Regions from separate parts of the Nocardia sp. NPDC101769 genome, predicted to be linked through region 2. Evidence: riboswitches for the same ligand, from Rfam matches in the RefSeq annotation. Region 2 holds a riboswitch; the other holds the start of a gene.

Region 1 (4,403 bases), on a different contig from region 2:
GGGCTACCGCTGCTGACCGGTGGGGCGGTGGCCGGCGGGCTGGCGCTGCTGCACTTCCGGGATCCGCATGTGCAGGGGGCCTACGGGGTATGCCCGTTCTACGAACTGACCGGATACTGGTGCCCCGGCTGCGGAGGGTTGCGCGGGCTGCACAACCTCACCGATGGCCGGATCCTCGACGCCATCCACAGCAATGTGCTGCTGCTCCCGTTGACACTGGGCTTCATCGCCTGGTGGGGCGCCTGGGTGGTGCGCGGCTGGCGGGGCAATCCGGTGCCGCCGCGACTACCGCAGGTGCTGCCCCGGTACGCGGTGTGGGTGGCCCTGGCATTTCTCCTGGTCTTCACGGTTGTGCGGAACACACCGTGGGGTAGTTGGATCGCCCCCGTTTAGGCGGAGCATGCTCAGGGTATGAGCGATTCGCTGAAGGAACGTGTGCGGCAGAAGCTGATCCGGCAGCTCGAGGAGGATGGGCCGCCGGACCCCGATCAGGAGGACACCCGGCAGCTCTCCGTCCAGGACGACCTCGATGCGCTCGACGCGGTGGCCGAGGACGATCCACTCGTCGAAGTGCTCGCGGCCCGCTACATGGTGCCCTGACCGGTTCCCGGCCGGTTCAGAAACCGCAGGCAGCCCCGCCCTCGGCCGAACTGCCGAAGGGCCGGGTCTCGGGGACCGGGTTCCAATGTCCTTCGGTGCGAGCGTAATTCCAGGCCGGGCCGTGCGCCACCAGGGTCGCGATGGCGTCGACGAGGCGGTCGACGTCGGCGGCGGTGGTACCCAGGCCGATGCTGGCGCGCAGGGCGGCATCGACACCGAGACGGGACAGCAGCGGGTGGGCGCAGAAGCGGCCGTCGCGTACCCCGATGCCGTGCTCGGCGGAGAGGTAGGCGGCCACCTGGCCGGGCTCGAAGCCGTCGACGGTGAAGGCGACAATGCCGACCGCGTCGGTGCTGTCGCGCCAGATCCGCAGGAAGTTCACGCCCGGAACGGTTTTCAGGCCGTAGCGCAGGCGGTGGGTGAGGTACTGCTCATGCTCGATCACGGTGGTCTCGTCCAGCTCGGCGAGCGCGTCGCAGGCCGCGGCCAGCGCGGCCACACCCAGTACGTTCGGGGAGCCGGCCTCGTGGCGCTGCGGGGCGGGGGCCCATTCGACGCTGTCGGTGCTCACCGAGCGCACCGCGCCGCCGCCCGCCAGGTAGGGCGCGGCCGCGTCCAGCCAGTCCCGGCGGCCGACCAGCACGCCCGCGCCGAACGGGGCGTAGGTCTTGTGGCCGGAGAAGGCCAGGTAGTCGATGCCGGTGGTGCGCAGGTCGATTCGGCGATGCGGGGCGAGCTGGGCGGCGTCCACCAGGATGCGGGTGCCGCACTGGTGGGCGGTCCAGGCCAGCCGCTCCAGGGGCAGCAGTTCGCCGGTCACATTGGAGGCGCCCGTAACCGCCAGCAGCGCAGCGGGTTTCGAGCACAGCTCGGCGACCAGGCGCTGGATGGTCTCCTCGATGGTGTCCTCGACCGGAACCACCCGGCGGCCGCGCCGGGTCCAGGGCAGCAGGTTGGCGTGGTGCTCGACGTCCAGCACCACGGTGTCCCCGGGCACGCAGGCGGCGAGCAGGTTCAGTGAGTCCGTGGTGTTGCGGGTGAAGACCACCACCTGATCGTCGGCCGCGTTCAGGAAACGGGCGACCGAACTTCGGGCCGACTCGTAGCAGTCGGTGGAGACCCGGGAGGCGTAACCCGCGCCACGGTGCACGCTGGCGTAGTAGGGCAGCAGGTCCGTGACCCGGTCGGTGACCTGCCGCAATGCGGGTGCGCTGGCAGCGTAGTCGAAGTTGGCGTAGCCGGCCGTCCCGCCCTGGACCAGCGGAACCCGCAGGTCACAGCCGGAGACGGAGGCGAGGGCGGCACATGTCCGGTTGGCGAAAGCAGTCATCACGAAGTCCCGTCGGGTCCATGGACACGCGATCGGAAAACCGGAATCGATCGAGAGCCCGCGCTTGCCGCGCCCGGTCGGGCGTCGGCCCGGTCGTCACCCGGAGCACCCCACCGCGGCGGAGGGTTGCCGACCAGCAAGCCGGGGCTCCACGCTGGTACTCATGACCTGATTGCAGAGATTGGCAGACGCGTCGCGGGCTTGTCAACCTTGACCGGCTCGGCGTGGCGGGGTCGGACCTTCTCGGCCCAGACGCATCGTTCGAGGTCCGGAACCCGCTCGCCACCCCGGCCGACGGGCATGAGAAAGCGTTCGGTGTATTCCGCGCCGCCGACCTGTTCGAGCTCGCGCCAGCCGTATTCGGCGAGCAGTCCGGCCACCGCGCCGGGGTGCCGGCCGAAGCGCCAGATACCGTGCCCGGCAACGAATCTGCGGTAGGCGGACTCGCATCCGTCGAGGTTCGAACCGTCGAGAAAGTCCTGCCGGATGTAGCGGCCAGGCGGCAGGCGCGGGTGTCGAGGCCCGCGCCGAGCACGACCAGGGCTTCGGCGCCGTCGCGGAGGACGGCCGCGGTCCGCTCGTCGAAGTACCGCTTGCGGCAGGCCAGGCTGTTCCAGATGCCGGGATCCTGCCTGTTCATCGCCTCGCGCAGCCAGCGCCGGGTGCGTGGTCGGCGCACCGGCGGGCGCAGCCCGGCGGGCAGCATGCGGATGGCGAGATCGTCTGTGAGCAAACGATTTTCCGTGGGTTCGGCGTTCTCGGTCGCGGCGATGAGGATGGGGGCCAGGGAGGTGCCGGCGGTTTTGTCGGCCATGATGGCGCTACTCTTTCTGCATCCGACAAGTATCTGAATAAGAACAGTAGTTGCATGGATGCAGATAAATATACGCCGCTGTCACAGGGCAGCGCCGCCTTTCGTGAGTACCTGACCGCGCAGGCCGTGGTCGCCCACGTCACCGCGCAGGCGCTCGGGCTCGGCCCGACCGACTTCTTCGGGCTGAACCTGATCGCGCTGGCCGGATCCATGACCGCGGGTGAGCTGGCCGATCGGACCGGGCTGTCCACCGGCGCGGTCACCCGGCTCGTGGACCGGCTCGAGCGCGCCGGATATGTCCGGCGGGTGCCCGATCCGGCCGATCGGCGGAAGGTGGTGATCGAACCCGCGCCGGATCCGGACGGCCGGATCGACGCCGTTCTAGCGCCGCAGCGGACGCGGATGGCGGAGATGTTCGCCGATTACGGGCCGCAGCAGCTCGAGGTGCTGTTCGACTACTTCGCCCGGGCCGCCACCGCACTGCGGGAGACCGCGCACCAGCTGCAACGGCCCTGAGCGCATGTGGCGAACGGCACACCTGTTTCGGAAAAATCGTCCGAAAGTTGGATCGGGTGGGCCGCAAAGTTCGAATCGCGCGATCGTTGCTGGGGCGTATGGTTCGGAGTCGAGGTTAGGGTAGCCAAAGTGGGGTGCCCCCGACTTGACCACGAGGAGCCCGACCATGTTGGAGACCAGCACCCCGTTCTCGACGCTCATTCGCACCGCGACCGAGCAGCAGCACAACGAGGCGGAGCACTCCACGTTCATGCGCGACATGCTCGGCGGGCAGCTCGGGGTTGAGGCCTTCTACCGGTACACCGCCCAGCTCTGGTTCGTCTACGCCGCCCTCGAAAAGCACTCCGCCGCACTGGCTTCCGATCCGGTTGCGGGTCCGTTCGTCAAGCCCGAACTGGCGCGGCTGGCCTCGCTGGAGGCCGATCTGGCCCACCTCGGCGGCGCGAACTGGCGCGATGAACTGACCGCACTGCCCGCCACCGCCTCCTACGCCGCCCGCATCGAGGAGTGCGCGGGTGATTGGCCGGCCGGGTACGTCGTCCACCACTACACTCGCTACCTGGGCGATCTCTCCGGCGGCCAGGTCATTCGCGGGACCGCCGAGAAGCTGTGGAACCTGCCCAAGAAGGGCGACGGCGTGCGGTTCTACGTCTTCGAGGACATCGCCAACCCGGCCGCGTTCAAGCGCGACTATCGCGCGGCCCTCGACCAGCTTCCCCTCGACGGCCCCGAGGTCGATCGCGTACTCGACGAGGCGCGACTGGCGTTCACGATGAACACCGATCTGTTCCGTGAGCTGGGTGCGGAATTCAGCGCGCGGAACTGAAACTCGCAACCCTGAAGGTCGCCGACCCCCGTTGATCGACAGGGGCGGCGACCTTCGTCATTCCCGCGCCGCGTCGCCGGCCCTGTTCGTCGGGGGGCAGGGTCAGCGATCTCACCCTTGCGCCCGCTGCGGTGATGGGTTGCCATGGAGGGCATGAGTTTTCCGCTGCTACTGAGTTTCGTGGGGTTGTGTGTGCTGCTCGCACTCACGCCGGGGCCGGATACCTTTCTGGTACTGCGATTCTCGATGACCGGATCGCGACCCGGAATCGCGGCCGCGGTGGGCTCGGCGTTCGGCGGGATCGTATGGGCCACCGT
Region 2 (4,403 bases):
CGTATACGCATGGCGCTCGGCACGGGACCTGTGGTGCCAAGTCCACGTACGCTGTGGCGTCAAGCAAGACAAGCGTACTGCTGCTATCGATCTCACCGCTCGGGTGGCCCCCGCTGTGCGGGATTCAGTGCGGTTACCGATTAGTAGCTTTTCGCGTGACTTTCCGCACTTTCCAGGATGCGAAAACCCGCGGCTCGCGGCAACCCCCAAACCCGCGGACCGCGGGATATATGGTGTCGCGACCCGCGGGTGAACAGTCGGCCGGTCAGACGCCCACGTGTACGTGCTCGGCGCCTTCGAGCAGATTCTCCGGCTTGTCCCGCACCATGAACGCGATGATCGGAATGGTCACAAGGAAGAATCCGGCACCGATCAGGAACGCGATGTCATAGGAATGAATCGCGGCCCGGGCCATCACATGGTCGACGCCCGGATTGTTCCGCGCGAACCGCTCGGCCACCTGCACCGCGATCGTCGACAGCAGCGCGGTGCCGATCGCGCCACCCACCTGCTGGGCGGCATTGAGCAGCGCGCTGGCGACACCGGAGTCACGCTCCTCGACCTGGTGCAGCGCCGTGGTCTGCATGGCCACGAACAGCCCGCCCATGCCGAGTGCGATCAGAATCACCGCCGGCAGCACGCCCCCGGCATAGCTGTCGCCGAAGCTCAGCCGCGACAGGTACAGCAGCCCGGCCGTGCCCAGCACCGAACCGGTGATCATGAGCGGCCGCGGTCCGATCCGCGGCAGCAGCCCGCTCGCGACGCCCGCGGAGACGACGATGCCGATCGGGAAGGGCAGGAACGCCACCCCCGCCTTCAGCGCCGACCAGCCCAGCGTGATCTGGAAGTAGTAGCTCATGTTGATGAACATGGCGAACATGGCGATCGGCAGCAGCAGCGCCACGAGGAATGAGCCGCCCCGGTTGATCTCCCCCGGAATACGCAGCGGCAGAAGCGGATTCGAAGACCGACGCTCGATGGCGACGAAGGCGGCCAGCAGCGCGACACCCGCGATCAGCAGGGCCAGGGTGGTGCTCGCGGTCCAGCCGTCGGAGGCCGCGCGGCTGAAGCCGTAGACCACCGAGACCAGGCCGAGTGTGGCGGTCACCGCGCCGGGCAGGTCGTAGCCGCCGGTCCGCGGCGCGGGCACGTCCCGGGCCACGAAGGCGAGCGCGCCCAGGAAGGCGATCAGCGCGATCGGGGTGTTGACCAGCAGGCACCAGCGCCAGTTGGCGTATTCGGTGAGCGCGCCGCCCACGATCAGGCCGATGGCCGCGCCACCCGCGGACACACCCGCGAAGACGCCGAACGCGCGAGCGCGCTCCCTGGCCTCGGTGAAGGTGACCGACACCAGTGACAGCGCGGCCGGCGCGAGCAAGGCGGCGAACGCGCCCTGCAGCCCGCGCCCGGCGAAGAGTTCCGCGCCGTTCTGCGCGAGCCCGGCCAGCGCCGACGCCCCGGCGAAGCCGACCAGGCCGATCAGGAACATGCGGCGGCGGCCCAGGTAGTCGGCGAGACGGCCGCCGAGCAGCAGCAGGCCGCCGAAGATCAGCGTGTAGGCGGTGAGCACCCACTGCCGGTCGCCGTCGCTGATGCCCAGGTCACGCTGGGCGAACGGCATGGAGATGGTGACGATGGTGGCGTCCAGCACCACCATCAACTGGGCGATGGCGAGTACGCCCAGGGCCCACCAGCGCGCAGGTCCGCGCTGGTCCGAGCTTTGTGATTCGTCTTCGAGTGTTGTTGTCGCTGCGGTCATGTCGTCTCCTCACGGACGGTCCGGGACACCCCCGACAATCTTGGCCCCTGCGGCCAATTGGCGTCAAGAGAAATTTGTCGCACTGCGACAGTTGGCATAATTGGACAGGAGAAGCGCTCGAGCGCTTACCATGGAGGCATGTCGGAGTTGTCAAGTCACCTCGGCGTGATCGCACGTCACCGGCCGGGTCTGCGTGAGCGGAAGAAGGAACAGACCCGGGCGCGGATCATCGACGTCGCGCTGCGGCTGTGCGACGAGCAGGGCTTCGACGCCACCACCGTGGAACAGATCGCCGACGAGGCCGACGTCTCGCCGCGCACCGTGAACCGGTACTTCGACAGCAAGGAAGACATCGTCATCGCGCCCATCGCCGACTGGGCGCGGGCACACGCGGACGCGCTGCGCGAGCAGCCGAATACCGGCAACGAATTGAAAGCGCTGCTGGACAGCTTCCTGGCCATCGTGGACCGCGTCGTCGACCACGACGAACCGCTGCCCTTCCGCTGGTTCCAGCAGATGCAGCGCATCATCCGGTCCACCGCCGCGGTGCGGGCGTGCAGCATGGCCGCCACCGAGAACAAGACCGAGCAGACCGCGCAGGTGCTGGCCGAACGCCTCGGCACCACCGTCGAGGATCTACGAGTCCGATTGCTGCTCGGCACCTTCCACGCCATCATGCGGGCCGGCACCGAGTCGGACGTCGATTCCGGCTTCGCCGACGAGCGTCTGATCGCGTCACCGCGCCGCATGGCGGAGGCCGTGGTCACCGCGTACCACGAATTCGTGCGCACCTGCGCGGAGCCCGCTGTGGCCAGCCCCACTTCCGAAACAGCGGCGTCCGCCCGCTAGAATCGCGCAACAGGTCAAGAGCATCAGCGATAAGGCCCCGGCTTGCTGATCGGCAACCCTCCAGCTGCGGTGGGGTGCTCCGGGTGCAGACCGGGCGTTCGAAGGCCGAACGCAAGCGCAACTAGGAGGTCCACCGAAATGTGTTGTTGTCGAAGCCCATTCGCCTCTCGATAACGTCAAACTTCCGCCATTCGGCGACCTTGTTTTTGGAGCAGAACACATGAGTGACTCGACCGCGCCCGCGGCCGTTGCGGCTGACGGCACCCTGGATCCGGCCGGCTGGTCCTTCGAGACCAAGCAGATTCACGCCGGACAGGCTCCCGATCCGGCCACCGGAGCCCGCGCCCTGCCTATCTACCAGACCACCTCCTACGCCTTCCGCGACACCGATCACGCCGCCGCGCTGTTCGGGCTCGCCGAGCCGGGCAATATCTACACCCGCATCATGAACCCCACCCAGGACGCGGTGGAGCAGCGCATCGCCGCGCTCGAGGGCGGTGTGGCCGCGCTGCTGCTGGCCTCCGGCCAGGCAGCGGAGACCTACGCGATCCTGAATCTGGCGCAGGCCGGCGACCACATCGTGGCCAGCCCGCACCTGTACGGCGGCACCTACAACCTGCTGCACTACTCGCTGCCCAAGCTGGGCATCGAGGTCAGCTTCGTCGAGGATCCGGACGATCTCGAGCAGTGGCGCACGGCCGTGCGGCCCAACACCAAGGCGTTCTACGGGGAGACGGTCGCCAATCCGAGCAGCTCGGTGCTCGACATCCCGGGCATCGCCGAGGTCGCGCACGCCGCGGGTGTGCCGCTGATCGTGGACAACACCGTCGCCACGCCGTACCTGATCCAGCCGCTGCGGCTGGGCGCGGACATCGTCGTGCACTCGGCCACCAAGTACCTGGGCGGGCACGGCTCCGCGGTCGCGGGCGTGATCGTGGACGGCGGCAACTTCGACTGGACCGTGCGGGACGCGGCGGGCGAGTCCCGCTTCCCGGGTTTCACCATCCCGGATCCCAGCTACCACGGCGCCGTGTTCGCCGATCTCGGCGCGCCGGCCTACGCGCTCAAGGCGCGGGTGCAGCTGCTGCGCGATCTGGGCGCGGCGGTGTCGCCGTTCAACGCCTTCCTCATCGCGCAGGGCATCGAGACGCTGAGCCTGCGCGTCGAGCGGCACGTGGCCAATGCCCAGGCGGTGGCCGAGTTCCTGGCCGGGCAGCCCGGCGTCGAGAAGGTCTACTACGCAGGGCTTCCCAGCTCCCCGTGGTTCGAGCGGGGCAAACAGTTGGCACCCAAGGGCGTCGGCGCCATCGTCTCCTTCGAGCTGGCCGGCGGCGTGGACGCCGGGAAGAAGTTCGTGGAGGCGCTGGTGCTGCACAGCCACGTCGCTAACATCGGGGACGTGCGGTCGCTGGTCATCCACCCGGCCTCCACCACGCATTCCCAGCTGACGCCCGCCGAGCAACTGGCTTCCGGTGTCACACCGGGTCTGGTGCGGTTGGCCGTGGGTATCGAGGGGATCGGCGACATCCTGGCGGATCTGCGCGCCGGACTGACGGCGGCGGCAAGTTGACCGTGAACATCGAATCGAGCACGTCCCGTCACGCGGCGGAGCTTCTGCTGCCGCCGCCCGACGGGACGCTCGGCAGCATCGCCATCGGGGATGTCGAGCTCGAGACCGGTGCCGTCATTCCCGATGTGACGCTGGCTGTGCAGCGGTGGGGCGAACTATCGGCGAACGCGGACAACGTGGTGCTCGTGGAGCACGCGCTGACCGGTGATTCGCACGTGGTGGGTC

The links. A riboswitch is a leader RNA that binds a small molecule or an ion and turns the genes downstream of it on or off. The one in region 2 is predicted to bind S-adenosylmethionine.
Region 1: another riboswitch for S-adenosylmethionine. It lies ahead of ACIRRA_RS02845 (aminotransferase class V-fold PLP-dependent enzyme); the one in region 2 lies ahead of ACIRRA_RS37910 (bifunctional o-acetylhomoserine/o-acetylserine sulfhydrylase).

Annotation. Positions count from the first base shown of each region.
Region 1 is NZ_JBIWMX010000001.1:670,527-674,929, reverse strand. It holds gene ACIRRA_RS02855 (DUF2752 domain-containing protein) at 1-393, shown strand, start outside; gene ACIRRA_RS02850 (hypothetical protein) at 412-600, shown strand; gene ACIRRA_RS02845 (aminotransferase class V-fold PLP-dependent enzyme) at 617-1,930, opposite strand; SAM riboswitch class IV at 1,986-2,099, opposite strand; partial or broken gene ACIRRA_RS02840 (class I SAM-dependent methyltransferase) at 2,472-2,744, opposite strand; gene ACIRRA_RS02835 (MarR family winged helix-turn-helix transcriptional regulator) at 2,799-3,260, shown strand; gene ACIRRA_RS02830 (heme oxygenase (biliverdin-producing)) at 3,427-4,086, shown strand; gene ACIRRA_RS02825 (LysE family translocator) at 4,240-4,403, shown strand, end outside.
Region 2 is NZ_JBIWMX010000036.1:15,720-20,122, forward strand. It holds gene ACIRRA_RS37900 (MFS transporter) at 266-1,759, opposite strand; gene ACIRRA_RS37905 (TetR/AcrR family transcriptional regulator) at 1,898-2,608, shown strand; SAM riboswitch class IV at 2,621-2,732, shown strand; gene ACIRRA_RS37910 (bifunctional o-acetylhomoserine/o-acetylserine sulfhydrylase) at 2,829-4,178, shown strand; gene ACIRRA_RS37915 (homoserine O-acetyltransferase) at 4,175-4,403, shown strand, end outside.